Regions from separate parts of the Anabaena sp. TISTR 8404 genome, predicted to be linked through region 2. Evidence: riboswitches for the same ligand, from Rfam matches in the RefSeq annotation. Region 2 holds a riboswitch; each other region holds the start of a gene.

Region 1 (5,611 bases), 2.0 Mb from region 2:
TCTGAGGGTGAAGTAAGCAGCACAAAACCGACCGCCATCAGGATGTTTTAGTACAGCTTTACCTAAATAAAAATCATGATCAATCTGGACTAATTGGTCTACCAAGTCACGAATCAGGAATTGGGGATTATCTGGTAAATCAAAGTTCAACCGCAAAACTTCAATGTCTGGCTCTAATAAACATTGATCACGAGATGATTGAAATTTAAAAGCAAGCGTTCTTCCTCTACCATCTGCAACATAACCATTATAGAAAGGCCAGATTAAGCGTCCTAGCAATAACCCATCATTCGTAAAAATATTATCTCCGGTGTTGCTTTTAGCATCAAATGTTTTACCTTCCCAAGGTAGCCAAATTTTAGTGATGATATCTAACCAACTATCTAAAACTGGGTGGAAATTAGCGGTAAGAAACTCACCCCAGTAGCGACCGTTTAAAAGTGGATCTGGTACTCTACCTTGACGGTAAATATTATCTAAGGCTGCAATTCCACCTTTTTGGTCATATTTCAACTGTCTTCTAGCTACCTCAAGTTCTTCGCGTAAATTAATATTGAATTGCTGATAAGTATTCATGAGTAGCCTCACTGAGTTTAGTTGATTCCTGAGAGCTAGGACTTACACAATGCAGTAAATTTAACTATTTCGGCTTAATCAAGTGGCTGCTTCTATTATTACAATTAACAATGAAGGATTGAGGAAGCAAAAGCCAGAATTGAGAATTTACCCGTGAGGTGAATCTAAAAATCTCAACTTGTTTGCTGGTTCTTTGCCGCTAACGCCGGTTCCCAGAGTTAGGCTTACTACTTGATTGTGAATTTCTGCCAATTTGGCAAACAAATCGTTGTGAATACTGATATTGTTTGTATTGTGCAAGGGGTGTACCAGAAGTTGCCCTGACTTAATTGTTGGGGCAGCTTCTCCAAAAAATATTACGTATAAATTGCTTCTCATGTTGCCTTGGGTTCAAGGCTGGTCACTCAGGCGCTAAGCAACGGGTAAAAAAGAACCGGACTTTAACATTTTTCACAGTCCCCATCAAAAAAATGTTGACTGCCAAGATAAAAAAGGGGTGCTGAATCTAGAGATTCAAGGCAGACCCTATAAACTTTCCATACAGCCAAATCGGCAAATAAGTAAATCGGTAGAATAAAACTGAACTATGTGAAGAAAAGTAAATAAGGCTCAAACTCTTTCTCTCCCTGCCCCCTGCCTTATTCCAATAATTATTCACGCCAACCGACTTAACTCTTCCCTAACCTCTTGCTCTCATTTTTAAGCAAGGTTAATAATTGATAAAAATGAGATTAAAAATTTCCAGTTGAATGCATAGATTACAAAAAAATCTTTCTACTTAGGGAAAATTGATGGTTTTTATAAAGTCTTAAGAGTTATTATCGATCCCAAGGAATAAATTAACAACTTGCAAACAACCGAATCAATGTAGTGAACTACCCAAGCATTTACATTTCGGAACAAAGCAGTCCCATAAATTTAGTTGGCGACATGGGACAAGAGGTGCAAATTTCCATTCATGCACCTAGCGAATATATCTGTGCCAACTGCGAACAGATATTACCAGATTGGAAACAAGAAGCTTTATTCTGGGTTGTGATTGTCTTGCAGCGATCGCAACATCATTTAGTGGAAAGTACAAAAGAAATAGAAGACGAAAAACAACGGTTACGCGAAAAGTTTATGCGGTTCGGGATTGATGTGGCTTTTGAACTGCGCGATCGCGGCTATCTTACAGACTTAATCGATCCGCGCACTGGCTATCCTTTACTTTCCCGTCCTGGTGCAATGCCCCATAATGATACAGCAGTAGTAAAAGCATTACTTGGCTATCCAGTAATTAAAAACAAATGCTGTATGTTAGTGCATCCTGTTTGGGGTACAGCTGTTTATCCCAGTATTTTAATCTCAACCGCACCACCCACGCTGATCGAATTTGTCACTAAAGAAATAGCTTGTAAGCATGGGTGGGAAGAACAAATAGAAGTCTGAAGAAATCGTTATTATGGGCTACTGGCGGGGTAAGGCGTATTCGGTAGAGATCAAATTAACCGCAGATAGAAGCAGATAAAATACAGGTCACTTTCTTTTATTAAAACTGCGATACTCCCAAGGATTGATAAACTTAGTATCACTCCAAATTCCCAGCTTTTGCTGCTGCGCTTGCGCTTCAGCTTGTTGAACTAAATCTTTACTGGGACATTTATTTAAATAAGGACGATATACCTTAGCTAAACCTTCGCGTAATAAGACTTGTTGAACAAACGTACCATCTTTTAAACGAACTTCTGCCACTTTCCTCCCATAGCGATCGCTATCTGTGATGTTTAGGATAACGCGATCGCCTGATTGTTTTACGAGTTCCTGTAAGCGTTCTTGTGCTTTTACACCCCAACTAAATTGATTGCGATCGCTGGCACTTTTACTATTCCTTTCCTTTTGCGAATGGGGTACTTCCGGCGCATCCATACATGCAAATCGCACGTTAAATTTATTACCCTTAGCATCTTTGACAGCCAAAGTATCACCATCGCTAACTCTTTCAACCAAATCTCCAGAAGCACCAAAGAATTTATCACAACCTGCTAAACCGACAAGTAAGATAGTTGCACTCAGCCAAATTACTAGTTGTTTTGTTAGTTTATTCATTCAACATCACCTCACTTTGATGGATGATACTATATTTGATTTTTGAAATAGATGCGGCTTTTGCTGAAATTCCTACATTGAGAAATAGTGATATAGTTACTGAAATCGGTTCTGATGGGGAGCAGCCATCAGACGTAAGGGGGAAAGTCCGGTGTAAATCCGGCGCTGTCCCGCAACTGTGAGCCAAAATTAGGTGAGTCAGGATGCCCGCCGGTTAGAATCAGTTCGTTACATAAATCTGCGAGGTACAGATTATGGAAAGAAAAAAACAGGCCTTACTTAGTCTAAGCCTGATAGGATTTATCAGTTTTTATCTAGTAATTGGTTTACCCAAACCTGCCTACGCAATGCACATCATGGAAGGTTTTTTACCAGTACAGTGGGCAATTTTTTGGTGGGTTGTGGCACTACCATTTTTTCTATTGGGATTGCGTAATTTAACTCGCATTACTAAAGCAAACCCGGAATTGAAACTACTGCTGGGGTTAGCTGGTGCTTTTACTTTTGTGCTGTCAGCATTGAAAATTCCTTCCGTCACAGGTAGCTGTTCTCATCCTACAGGAACAGGGTTAGGTGCAGTGCTGTTTGGCCCCTTAACAATGTCGGTTTTGGGTAGTTTAGTGTTGTTGTTTCAAGCTTTGTTACTGGCACATGGCGGCTTGACAACGCTGGGGGCAAATGCATTTTCGATGGCGATCGCCGGGCCATTTGTCGCTTACTGGATATATAATTTGACAATTAAGTTGGGTGGTAAACCAAGAATTGGCATATTTCTAGCCGCAGCTATCTCAGATTTACTTACCTACGTTATCACTTCCATTCAACTTGCCCTAGCTTTTCCTGCCCCTGTTGGTGGGTTTATTGCTTCATTCGCTAAATTCGCCGGAATTTTTGCTATCACTCAAGTTCCCCTAGCAATTAGTGAAGGATTGCTAACTGTATTGGTGTGGAACTGGCTGCAATCTTATAATCCTCAAGAATTGGAATTGCTGAAATTAATCAAACGGGAACCCAAAGGAAATGAATCAGTCTAAAAAAGGGTTGAGTAACTGGCTGTTGCTAGTAGCTGTATTAGGTTTAGCAGTTGCACCATTAATATTGGTGCGTGATGCGGAATTTGCAGGTTCCGATAACAAAGCTGAAAAAGCAATTACTGAAATACAACCTGGATATCAACCTTGGTTTAAATCATTTTTTGAACCTGCTAGTGGAGAAATAGAAAGCTTATTATTTGCTTCACAAGCAGCTTTGGGTGCTGGAGTAGTTGGTTATGTAATTGGGTTGTATAAAGGACGTTCCCAACAACAAAAACCTGAAGAATGAGCTTGCAATTAGACACTTTAGCTTACACTAATCGACTGCGAAGATTACCACCAGAACATAAACTAATTTTTGCATTTACCACTCTTGCTATTTCCCTTACTACCCATCCCTTAGTACAAATTTTGATAGCAATTTGGATGGGTGTTTGGATAGTTATTTATGCAAGAATTCCAACTGGTGTTTATTTGCGATTATTATTATTCACCATAGTATTTTGTTTGACAAGTTTACCAGCACTGATGGTGAATGTAGTGGCAATTAATGATTTGCCAAAAATACAATTAGATTCTTTGTCTGGTCTAAGTCTGGGACACTTCTATATTTATGTCAGTCATCATGGAAGTCTGCAAGCATGGGCAATTTTAACCAGAGCATTAGCCTCTGTCTCTTGCTTATATTTTCTCATGTTAACAGTTCCTTTCACAGAAATTTTACAAATTCTGCGTTACTTACGATTTCCAGTGCTTTTGACTGACTTACTATTATTAATGTATCGGTTTATTTTTATCCTGCTGAACACAGCTAATGAATTATGGACAGCACAAAACTCTCGTGGTGGCTACCGAACTTGGCGTAGTTGGATGAAAAGTTTAGCGGTACTTATCGGACAACTATTACAGCGCACATTACAACGATATAGTCAGTTTTCTCTAGGACTAGAATCACGAGGTTTTGTCAGTGAATTTCAAGTTTGGCATCCTCGTCGCTATCGTCCCCAAGTGCGATATATCATCGAAGCAATTTGCGGCTGTATTGGCTTATTAGGATTGGAATTTTGGCGGAATGCAGGAATATTTACTAGAATTTGAACAAGTATATTACACTTATTCAGGCGCACGACAATCAGCTTTGAATGGTCTAACCTTAAAAATTCCATTAGGTAAAAAATGTGCATTAATTGGACAAAATGGTTGTGGGAAAACTACACTGTTTTTATTAGCTAATGGGTTATATAAACCAGATGCTGGCATTGTAAGTTGGCGTGGTGAACCGTTAAATTACAATCGTAATTTTATTGGAAAATTACGCCAAAAAGTTGGGTTAATATTTCAAGATCCAGAACAACAATTAGTGGCTTCTACTGTTGAAGAAGATATATCTTACGGTTTGTGCAATTTAGATTTGCCTGTATCCGAAATTCAATACCGAGTAGAACAAGCATTAGTTGAATTTGGGTTGACTGCTTTAGCGGAGAGACCAGTACATCATTTGAGTTTAGGACAGAAAAAGCGAGTTTCCCTAGCAGATGTGATGGTACTGCGCCCAGAACTGTTGTTGTTAGACGAACCTACTGCCTATTTAGATGTCAAACATACTCGAAATTTGATAGCAACTCTGCAAAAAATTCATCAAAATGGTACGACTTTAATGATGGCAACCCACGATTTAGATTTAGTTTATCGTTGGGCAGATTGGGTTTTTGTTATGGATGAAGGACGATTAATACTAGAGGGTAAACCACAAGATGTATTTAGTCAGCGTCATCTTTTAGAAGAATTAGAGTTGGGTGTACCGTTGATATATGAAATGTTATTTGATTGGTTATCTGGTGAGGAGGAAGTAGTTAGAGAACGAGTGCAACAACGGATATTAGAATTATTTTGGGGTTGAGCATAATTATATG
Region 2 (5,611 bases):
TCACTAGTTTTCCATAGACAGAGAATTAGTCTTAATGGTAAAAAACCATAGTCTAGTATTCTCATGATGCTTGATAAATACTTTTATTCCCTGCCTGCTCACTAATCTGCAACAAATATTTCATTTTTCTGCCATCATAAGCCTTGTAAAAACCAAACATTAGTTAAAATCACAAACACAACCGTAAAAAGTTCGGATGTGGTTGCTTATCTGTTGAACAAGTGTCTTAGCAGAGGTAGACAAGATTCATGAATCCTCAACCTGAAGAAGATTTGCAGCAACGCCTCCAAAAGCTAGAGGCAGAAATTAATTCTGGGAGTGTAGAAGCAGGAAACCCAAAACAAGCAAGACAACAATCTCAATCTAATTTTCTCAACTTTAAACCTTACTTCACTCGCTCACAACTTTGGTTTCAAAGTTTATCTGGGACGGGCAAGCTGGTAGTTGTAGGTGTAACGGTGCTATTGGGTTTGGCAGTGTTGCAAGCAGTGCTAAAACTCATTACCTCTGCAATTAGTCTGGCAGTGTTGGCAGGGTTGGTGTATCTTGGATACAAATTTTTTGTCTCTGGTAGCTTTTCTAACAAGCAATAACGCTTTATATTAACCACGCCAGTAATGGCAACACTATTAAAGTTAAAGGGAATTATTTCATGGCCACCCCAATTGTGAGGAGAAATGATAGTCAACCTAATAAGTCAAAAGCCCCGACAAAAGCTAATTCGCTGCCGTTAGTAACCAGACGCTTTGCGGCTTGGACAACTGAAATTGCGTTGGTGGTTGCCAGTGGGTTAATTCCCTACGGGCTGGGAGTTTATGCCAATTCGAGAAGCGATCTCAACCGTGTACCAATGAACCGTGTATTAGTAGTTACAGAAAGTGCGATCGCTCGACCTTTGGCTTTACCTGAAAGTTACGGCATCCGCAATGTCGCTTGGCCGACTAATTATTTGTGGATGTTAGCTTTAATCGCGCCTGTAACTTTGTCGTGGTGGCAATTATATTTACTGGCAAAAACTGGTAGTACCTTGCCGAAACGTTGGTTTGGTGTGCGGGTTGTGAATGAGCAAGGTAAGCCCCCTGGTTTAGGTACATCTGTCACACGAGAAGCTATTGGCAGATGGTCTGTGCCAGTTTCTATTGCTTACATACTTTGGCGGTATAGTTTTGCTTTTCCTAATTTAGGTTTGTTTACATTTTTGGCTGTGTTGATGGTGCTGGGCGAAAGCATAGCATTACCGTCTCGCCAAGGTCGTCGCGCTTTGCACGATTGGTTAGCTGGTACTGAAGTGATTGATGCTAAACGTCCAAATGGGCGGAGTGCATTAGCCAAAACCAACGAACCAGAAGCCCAAGCAGCAACCGAAGCAAACCCTGCACCAATGGCGATCGCCACAGAAACCAAGTTACCTACATTGTGGCGACGGCTGCGGCAAAACTCCAACTTAGCTTTATTTGTGGTAACACTAGCAAGCATGACTGCGGTGCTAGGTACTTTAATTGGGACTCAAGTCTATATCCAAAAGCAGCAAACTCAACGAGAAACCAAACAAATTAACAGCCAAAAGTTTTTGGAACTCGTCAAACAATTAAGTCCTAACTCTGGGGCTAGTTTGGAAGAGCGCCAAAGTACAATTTTGGCGATGGGTGGTCTCAATGATTCACAATCTATTCAATTTTTGGCTGATTTGCTGGTTAACGAAACTAACCCCACGCTGTTGGATTCTATTCAACAAGCACTGACAAGTGTGGGAATCCCAGCTATCCCAGAATTAAAAAATAAAAATCAGTTTCTGGCTAATGAACTGCAATCTGCACCACCTCAAGAGCGAGAATTGCGGCAAAAGCGGTTACAACTAAACCAGCAAACAATCAACAAGATTCTGAATGTTTATAGTGGCAAAATCAACGGTATTGATCTGAGTCGTACTACGTTAAGTCAAACCAGTACAACAGGAAGTTCATCATTTAACTTGGTTTTAGAAAACATTGATTTATCAGGACTCAAATTGAAAGCTGCTAATCTCAACCAAGCTAGTTTCAAGGGTAGCCGTTTCCGCAGTGTGGGTGAAGATGGACGTTGGGATACTTACGACGATGCGATCGCTGATTTAACTCAAGTGCAAATGAAGCAGGCCAATCTCACCGATGCTAACCTCAGTCGGGTGTTGTTGACTGGTAGCGATTTAAGTCGTGCGACTCTTAACCGTGCTAATTTAGCAAACGCCCGTTTAATTGGTGCTAACCTCAGCAGCGCTCAACTTGTGGGAGCCGATTTGCAAGGTGCAGTTCTAGAAAATGCCAGCTTAACTGGAGCCGATTTAGGTGATGCAAAATTAAACGAAGCCAATCTCTACGCTGCTCATTTAGGCCGCGTGACTGCGATCGGGTCACAATTGTCATTTGCTAACTTAACTAAAACTGATTGGCAAGGTTCAGATTTATCAGGAGCTTATTTGGATCGGGCAAATCTCAGCAATGCTAATCTCAGCGCTAGTCGTTTGACTGGTGCAGTTTTACGCTCTGCCCAATTAGAAAATGCTGACTTACGCAACGCTGACCTCAGTTTTGTGGATTTACGGGGCGCAAACGTCGCTGGAGCAGATTTTAAAGATACAATTCTGGCTCCCAGCAAACAAGATCCCGCAGATCAATTTGTGCAAACTCCAGATATTGGTACAGTATCGGCTGTAGTCAAAGGAGTTGATTTTTCCCAAGCGAAAAATTTAGATGCGAAGCAACTAGCTTACATTTGTACTCAAGGTGGCATTCATCCCCGATGCCCGTAAAATTTAGATGGGGAGTCAGGAGAATACTTAATCCTACCTCCTCACTAAATAACAAATGACACATGACAACATCCAAATTATCGTGTGAGGAGTCGGGTGATGAAGTATCTTCCTAGTTCAGTTGTCATAGCTAGTGCTGTTTTCAGTCTGATGATGGACTATCAACCAGCACAAGCTCAAGTTGCATACGGTAGCTATGTTGGTGTCGGCCCGACTGTCGGACTGACTGATGGTATCCAAGTTGGAGGCGTTCTAGCTTTTCGCTACAAACTTTTGGAAGCACCGATTTCTTTTCGCGCCCAAGCATTAATCGGTCAGAATACTGCTGTTGTACCGACTGTATCTTACGACTTACCACTCAACTGGCAAACAGATGCTTATTTAGGTGCAGGTTTGGTGTTAACTGGTGGTGATAGTGCTTCTCCTGTAGGTAACAAAATTAGTTTTGCTTTACAGCCAGGAGTTGATTATGTTGTTCCCAATAGCAATACTGTAATTTTTGGCAACGCCATCATAGCCTTTGATGCTTACCGTGATGGCGGTGGTACAGCTTTGGCTGTGCAAGGTGGTGTGGGTTTAAGATTTTAATAAGCAAATAAAATACAGACGATCGCTTTTTGCATTTTAGAGGGTTAAATGCGATCGTCTTTATAATATGGTCTTTTTACGAAGCTCCAGCACGGTGGAGAATTTGTGCTACTTGTGTTCGATGCGATCGCTCAATTATTACTCTTCACTTAACCTCCTGAGCGATTATTTTTAAAATTAATTAGAAATGGCTACTCTCACAAACTGGAATTTCATTATCTATTTATGTTCAGACCTGTAATTCTTTTACTGATATCTAATATTTTCATGACTTTCGCTTGGTATGGTCATTTGAAAGATTTAAAATCTGCGCCTTTGTGGATTGCAATTGGTGCAAGTTGGGCGATCGCTTTTTTTGAATACTGTTTTCAGGTTCCCGCCAACCGCATAGGTGTTAACTATTTCAGCTTGCCACAGTTAAAGGTGTTGCAAGAAATTATTACAATGCTTGTGTTTGCAGGGTTCAGTGTGATTTATTTTAAAGTACCTATTACCCGTAATTACGTTTTAGCCGCCATGCTACTAGCTGGTGCAGCTTACTTAATTTTTAGTGAAAAGACACGATAATACCAACAAAATGAACGTAAAAACGCTCTAAATATTAGAATTACCTGATTCTAATGCCTGAGATTTGACTGAAATACAGATGTTATGATGTATTGAATATTCGGTTTTGGTGGGGATCAGCCACCAAAGGTAACGGGGAAAGTTCGGTGAAAATCCGGCGCTGTCCCGCAACTGTGAAGGAAAGATAAAAGACTGAAAATCAACTTTCCAAGTCAGGATGCCCGCCGAAGTATACTATTAAGTTCCACACATCTGCGAGGTACGGATGACTGCTGCCCATACTGCTATTACTAATAATTCTTCAAGTGTCACTGCTTGTACTCATAGTTTATTTGTTTGTACAACCTGCGCCAGCGTTTGGCAAGATGGCAAGCGTATAGGTGAAAGTGGCGGTCAGAAACTATTGCACCAAATCCAGCAATTAGCACAAGATTGGGATTTGCAAGATGAATTTCCTATCCAAGCAGTTGAATGTATGAGTGCTTGCAACCGTTCTTGCGTTGTCGCTTTTGCAGCTAAAGGTAAGTTAACTTATCTGTTTGGTGATTTAGATGTTGATAACAGTGCTGCTGCTGTCCTGGAATGTGCGAGTCAATACTACGCTAAAACTGACGGATTATTGCCTTGGTCAGAACGACCAGAACCACTGAAAAAGGGCGTTTTAGCAAAAATTCCACCTTTATAGCTATTGCCAACTCCCCATTTCTTTCTATGATGCGTGTTTTAATTTTGGGTGGAACCGGAGAAGCTGCGGAACTAAGTAAGAGAGTTGCAACTATCAATGGAATTGAGGCGATCGCATCTTTAGCTGGTCGCACCCGTGAACCATCTGTTCCGTCGGGTAATGTGCGGATTGGTGGTTTCGGTGGTGTGGCTGGACTGGTTGAATATCTGCGTCAAATGAAAATTGATGTGTTAATTGATGCTACCCATCCTTTCGCCAATCAAATATCTTACAATGCAGCGACGGCAGCGAAGGAAGTAGAGATCCCAAGATTGATGTTAATTCGTCCTGCTTGGGAAAAAGTAACAGGCGATCGCTGGATTGAAGTAGACAGTAATACCGCCGCAGATGTCTTAGAAAACCAAGCACAAAGAGTATTCTTAACTGTTGGGAGACAAGAACTTGCTGCATTTGCACACCTCCAAAATATTTGGTTTCTGATGCGGATGATTGACCCTCCTGGAAAAGATGCCTTAGTGCCACCAGGGATGATATTGTGCGATCGCGGCCCCTTTATTTTAGAGAACGAACGGAAAATCCTGATTCAACACAATATAGATACCATCGTCAGTAAAAATAGTGGCGGTGATGCAACTTACGCCAAAATTATTGCCGCACGGGAACTAGGTGTAAAAGTTGTCATGGTCAATCGTCCAGCAGTACCACCAGGAGAACAAGTTGCAGATATTGATGGTGCAGTAGCTTGGTTACTGGATAAATTACACAATCTTTGATGCAACTACTTAGCTATACTTTCACAGTACTAATCAGACTCATCCTTGGGAAAATGGCGATCGCTAATCAAAGCTAACTATTAAAAAAAATTAGTAATATCAAATTTTGCATCCAAAAAAACTATAATATATTTACTTGAAAATTTATTTATATTTAAATTTTAAGTTATTTTTGGGTTGGCAAAAAATGATTCAAGATAACTCAATAGC
Region 3 (5,611 bases), 1.8 Mb from region 2:
AATCATTCTAATATGAGAAAAAAGGCTTTTAAATACATCACGTCCTAGTTTTTCTTCAGCATCTTCCCACTTTTTACTATATTTATCTTGTTGTTCTGGGGCTATTTTGCCTATAATATCTGCTTTTAAAATATCAGCATGAGACAAATCCATCCCTCGATTATTCATAACAGAGAATATTCGATATGCTGAGTCAATATCAGGAGTTGATACTACTACCAAAAAACACCGAGTAATAATAAATTGACTCAGGCGCAGAATCGTTTGTTGCTGTAAATTCTTTAACTGCTCTACGAAAAAGAGTAAATTCTCTTTAATATTTTTACAGCTATCTGATAGCTTGCCATTATGTAATTCTTTTAAATTAATAATGTTACCTTCTGTTTGAACATATTCTCTAAAAAATTCTGCATCTCTGTCACGCAAAGTTAGACGGTAAACAGTAGGAATTCTAGCAACTGCTTTACCTTTTTGGTATAGATAGGTAGTTAATTCTTCAGCAATTTCTTGAGGTGCTAACATCCGTAGGGCAGCTATCAATAAAGTTAGTGTTGTTAGACGTTGTTGCCCATCAACTATTTCGGCATCTGGCTTATCTCCTTTAATAAGTACAATACTGCCTAAAAAGTATGGATTAATATCATCAATCTTCTCTTCGCTATCTCCCAACGCACTGACTAAATCGTCAAATAGTTCTCCTGCTTGTTCAATTTTCCAAGCATAGGGACGCTGATATAGAGGAATAGTAAAAATAAAATCTTCACTAAATACTCTATGAATAGGAAGTTGATTAGCTTGAATTGTAACTGTACTCATTGGTATATCCTTTAGGAGCGTAGTAGATTACACTTTCACTAAAGATAGTTTTCCCAACTTGCAGGGCAATATTTGATAGCAGTACAGTTTATAGAATCATATTTGATTGACAAAAATTGCAAGCCTCAGATCCCTGACTTCTTCAAGAAGTCGGGGATCTGTTTATTCATAAATCATTAATGAAAAATGTGAAGCATAGAGGATTCTGAAGACTGTCTCATGCTAAATTACTAAAGCTTGGAGTTGGGAAACTCCGGTGAAATTCCGGGACTGTGCCGCAGCTGTGAAGGGAAATCCCAAGTCAGAATGCCAACTCCGGGTGTGTCAGGAAGACACAATGATTATCTACTCTCTGCGTCGCACAGAGAAGGAGTTAGGACTTTGCTTTCGGGATTTACTGCCTGTCCAGGCTTATTTTACGCTACTTCTGCCCAAGATGGAATTTTATCTCGCTTGAGAATTCCTGGTGGGATACTTAATAGTAAACAATGTCAGGCGATCGCAGAGATAGCAGATAATTACGGTGGTGGCTATGTCGATGTCACAAATCGCGCTAACCTGCAAATTCGAGAAATTAGCCAGGGTATCAACAGCGAAGTTTTAAAACAGCTACAAGATTTGGGTTTGGGTTCGCGCAATTCGGCTGTAGACCACATCCGTAATATTATGATTAGCCCAACCGCAGGTATCGACCCAGAAGAATTAATCGATACTCGCTTTTTAGTTCAAAGCTGGGATGATTATATTGCAGCGCATCCTGAACTATCAGGACTATCGGCTAAGTTTAGCGTTTGCTTTGATGGTGGAGGAAAAGTTTCCGTATGCGATCGCCTCAATGATATCCTGTTTACGTCTGAGATAATAGACACTCAAGTTTACTTCCGCTTGCATCTAGGCATTACAAAAGGAAAACCACCCATTGATACAGGAATTGTATTGTCACCAGGGCAATGTTTATCCGTTTTGGCAGCTTTAGCTGATGTTTATTTAAATCATATTGATATTAACAGTAACCGCAAGCCACGTTTGCGAGAAGTTGTAAATGGTCTGGGATATGAAAATTATCTTCAGCAAGTTGCACAACGGTTAACTTTTTCTTTGACGCGTTGTGAAAAATTTATTCAGAAACCTTCCCAAGTAAACACAGAAGAATGTTTTGGGTATATTGGCGTTCATCCCCAACGACAGGAAAATTTATTTTATGTCGGTGTAGTGTTACCTCTCGGTCGCTTGGAAAGTCAGCAGTTGCGGCGTTTGGGAAATTTAGCCGAAAAATATGGTAGCGGGAATATCCGACTCACGCCTTGGCAAAATTTACTCATCACTGATATTCCCCAGGAGTCGGTTGTTGATGTTCAACGTGAAATAGTTGAATTAGGATTAGATTCCACAGTCACTAATATTAAAAGTGCATTAATTGCTTGTTCTGGTAAACGGGGTTGTGCGGCTTCTGCTACAGATACTAAAACAGATGCGTTGACATTAGCCGATTATCTAGAAACTCGTGTTAAGCTAGATCGCCCCATTAACATTCACTTTAGCGGCTGTGAAAAATCTTGCGCTCAACATCATAACAGTGACATCACTTTACTAGGTATGAGCGATCGCAACATAGAAAGTTATCACATTTATGTTGGCGATAGTAACAGTCATGAAAAATTCGGTCGAGAAATCTATCAATATGTGAGTTTTGCAGAACTACCTGCACTTATCGAACAAATGCTCAGGGTGTATAAAATTTATCGCCTTAATCAAGATGAATCCTTTGGGGAATTCGTCAATCGATATGAGAAGACCCAACTAAAAGAGTTATTTTCTCAGCCATTAGAAGTTTATCAGGGTTTAACTGCGGTTTGTAATTGAAAATGTCCGAATATATCCGAAACGCTAACGAAATCTACCGTAATTCTTTTGCTATCATTCGGTCAGAAGCTAACTTGGATGTGCTGCCACAAGATGTAGCAAAAGTTGCTGTACGGCTCATTCATGCCTGTGGAATGACGGATATTGTCACTGACTTGGGATATTCACCCACAGCAGTACAATCGGCACGCGCCGCACTCACAAATGGTGCGCCAATTTTATGCGATTGTCGGATGGTAGCCGAAGGTGTCACGAGGCGGCGACTACCTGCCAACAACGAAGTGATCTGCACCCTGAACTATCCAGAAGTACCAGAACTCGCCCAAAAATTAGGTAATACAAGGTCAGCCGCAGCTTTAGAATTATGGCGATCGCACTTAGAAAACTCAGTCGTCGCCATTGGTAATGCACCCACCGCACTATTTAGGTTACTGGAAATGTTGGACGAAGGAGCGCCTAAACCTGCGGTAATTTTAGGTTTCCCTGTAGGATTTGTGGGTGCAGCCGAATCAAAAGCCGCCTTAGCCGCAGATAGCCGGAATGTACCATTTATGACATTACATGGTCGGCGGGGTGGAAGTGCGATCGCCGCCGCCGCAGTTAACGCCTTGGCAACGGAGGAAGAATAATTATGACAACCAAAGGCCGTCTGTATGGAGTTGGTGTAGGCCCTGGCGACCCAGAACTGTTGACGTTGAAAGCACTGCGGTTATTGCAAACTGCACCTGTAATTGCCTATCAATCAGCAACAGATAAAGAGAGTATAGCGCGGGCGATCGTTTCTCAATATTTAACTGGCAAGCAAATTGAAGTCGCCTTTCATCTACCCCGCGCCTTAGAACCAGAAAAAGCCAAGGCGATTTACGACCAGGAAGTTGAACCTATTGCCCAACATCTGGCAGCGGGACGCGATGTAGTCGTGCTGTGTGAAGGCGACCCGTTTTTCTACGGTTCATTCATGTATGTATTCACACGCTTATCTGGGCATTACCATACAGAAGTTGTTCCTGGTGTTTCCTCTTTAATGGCTTGTCCAGTAGCTTTAGGTGTACCATTCACCTACTACAACGATATTCTCACCGTTCTACCCGCCCCCCTACCAGCCGAAGAACTGATAACACAACTACTAGCTACCGATGCAGCCGCAATTATGAAACTAGGCCGCCATTTTACAAAAGTGCGGAATATTTTGCATCAATTAGGACTAGCATCACGGGCATTATATATTGAACGCGCAACAATGACACAGCAACGAATTGTTCCCTTAGATGAAGTTAATCCAGCCGAAGTACCTTATTTTGCAATGATTGTCATACCTAGTAAAAATCGTCTGTAAAGATGAAGTAACAGTCAATATCAGATAAGAAAGACTCTAATGTGGGAATTACTTAAATACAACACTAAAAAGTTTTCAGTTATCCTCTCAGCACTCAGCACTTCGCTATATTGTTTAGCGATGAACCGCAATTCGCTTATCAGGGTTTTGTTTTTTAACCCACGCCAGGAATTTTTGCATTTGCGGGTTATTCGTTAGTTTTTCTAGAGTATTAAGTTCAATAGCAAGTTGTTTGTTATCAAATAAAGCATGAATCTGACGATGGCAGGCAGAACAGATATTTGCTGTTGGCCCTGGATCTTGCTTTTTACGTTTGGTATTTTGTCGCGGAACTAAGTGATGGACAGTTAAATGCTCCATCTCTCTTTGGCAAAGTTCACATTGCTGGTATTGGTTTTTAGACACATTATTTCGCTCAAATCCTATTTAATAGGATAACTATTATTAAACAAATTCGACACGCGATCGCCTTGTGCTTGTCCGGCTGGAGAGGTTAATTATAAAGTAAAAATAAAATGACTTTTGTGGACTGATACAACTAAAATCATCCAATAGATTTGAATGGAATTAATCGCAGATAAACGCAGATATAATTTCTAATATTGTAAAAAATTAGCTGTGTCAGTTCAGTCCAATCAGAATATTAGACCTCTCGCAAAAGTACCTATTTGCGAGCTTTTCTTTGCGTCTTTGCGCGGCAGTCGCTTCAAGTCGGGGAACCCGCCCAACGCGCTGCCTTGCCTTTGCGCGAGACAAATAAAGATTTATGCAAGAGGTCTATTACTTCTAAATTAATTTAGCCTAAGTCTGTACTTATTCCTGTTGCCATGATTGTTGCCAATAAAGGAATCAAGGTAAAACCAACAAGTTCAATCCTAATTAGCCAGATTAGACGATTTAGTTTTCGTATTTCCAGTTGAGGTGCTTCCCCACGTTGGAAATTTTTCAACCAACTAATAAAAGAAATTGTCGGATAAATAGACAAAAAACCTACGCTCAGAAAAAGCATCACTTTAGCGTAGAAAATTGGATTATTCAAATAGTAAACCGTACCTTTACCAAAGTAGATAACACGTAAAATTCCTGTGATCAGAATAGCAGTTGCTGATATGCCATATACTGCATCAGCAATGACAATTTTCCAAGCTTCACTCAGACTCAACTCTTTTTTTAAGGTGAATGCTTCTAACACCAGAGCGCCAAAACACAACATTAAGCTTAAATAATGCAAATACTCAACTATGCTACTTATCCACATATTAGTTTTTGCTAGTTTGCTGTTCTGATATTGATTTGAGGTGCAGACTCACACCATCCAGCCAAAACTAGCATTAAGACAACTAGCCAAAAAGTGCCTAATAATTCATATTTTCATTGACTACAAAGACTTAAGCGGAGACGGCTCTGGCTACTGTTATCAAATGAAACTCATGATAATCGAATGTAGATAATTATTAGTTTTTACACAGTACGAAATCCATCCTCTAAGAACTTTATTATTAAAGAATTGGGTAAATTTCAATCTCATTGTTACAACCAAGCAATTATCTTGGCATTTTCTGGTAACTTAGCATTTTTCTGCCCAGCAACACGAGC

The links. A riboswitch is a leader RNA that binds a small molecule or an ion and turns the genes downstream of it on or off. The one in region 2 is predicted to bind cobalamin.
Region 1: linked by a shared signal. The riboswitch ahead of ACMX3D_RS15035 (energy-coupling factor ABC transporter permease) and the one ahead of ACMX3D_RS23905 (DUF1636 domain-containing protein) in region 2 are both predicted to bind cobalamin.
Region 3: linked by a shared signal. The riboswitch ahead of cobG (precorrin-3B synthase) and the one ahead of ACMX3D_RS23905 (DUF1636 domain-containing protein) in region 2 are both predicted to bind cobalamin.

The regions. Positions count from the first base shown of each region.
Region 1 covers NZ_CP180578.1:3,476,104-3,481,714, reverse strand. The annotation lists gene ACMX3D_RS15055 (hypothetical protein) at 1-576, opposite strand, end outside; gene ACMX3D_RS15050 (hypothetical protein) at 724-954, opposite strand; gene ACMX3D_RS15045 (methylmalonic aciduria and homocystinuria type D protein) at 1,447-2,007, shown strand; gene ACMX3D_RS15040 (thermonuclease family protein) at 2,095-2,664, opposite strand; cobalamin riboswitch at 2,754-2,893, shown strand; gene ACMX3D_RS15035 (energy-coupling factor ABC transporter permease) at 2,919-3,698, shown strand; gene ACMX3D_RS15030 (energy-coupling factor ABC transporter substrate-binding protein) at 3,685-3,987, shown strand; gene cbiQ (cobalt ECF transporter T component CbiQ) at 3,984-4,796, shown strand; gene ACMX3D_RS15020 (energy-coupling factor ABC transporter ATP-binding protein) at 4,771-5,598, shown strand.
Region 2 covers NZ_CP180578.1:5,501,012-5,506,622, forward strand. The annotation lists gene ACMX3D_RS23885 (hypothetical protein) at 249-593, shown strand; gene ACMX3D_RS23890 (pentapeptide repeat-containing protein) at 653-2,788, shown strand; gene ACMX3D_RS23895 (hypothetical protein) at 2,888-3,376, shown strand; gene ACMX3D_RS23900 (DMT family protein) at 3,602-3,943, shown strand; cobalamin riboswitch at 4,028-4,186, shown strand; gene ACMX3D_RS23905 (DUF1636 domain-containing protein) at 4,209-4,628, shown strand; gene ACMX3D_RS23910 (cobalt-precorrin-6A reductase) at 4,658-5,401, shown strand.
Region 3 covers NZ_CP180578.1:3,668,993-3,674,603, reverse strand. The annotation lists gene ACMX3D_RS15830 (DUF262 domain-containing protein) at 1-816, opposite strand, end outside; adenosylcobalamin-variant (AdoCbl-variant) riboswitch at 1,053-1,136, shown strand; gene cobG (precorrin-3B synthase) at 1,123-2,679, shown strand; gene ACMX3D_RS15820 (precorrin-8X methylmutase) at 2,682-3,308, shown strand; gene ACMX3D_RS15815 (precorrin-2 C(20)-methyltransferase) at 3,311-4,015, shown strand; gene ACMX3D_RS15810 (HNH endonuclease) at 4,130-4,420, opposite strand; gene ACMX3D_RS15805 (DUF2214 family protein) at 4,812-5,273, opposite strand; gene ACMX3D_RS15800 (glycosyltransferase family 2 protein) at 5,546-5,611, opposite strand, start outside.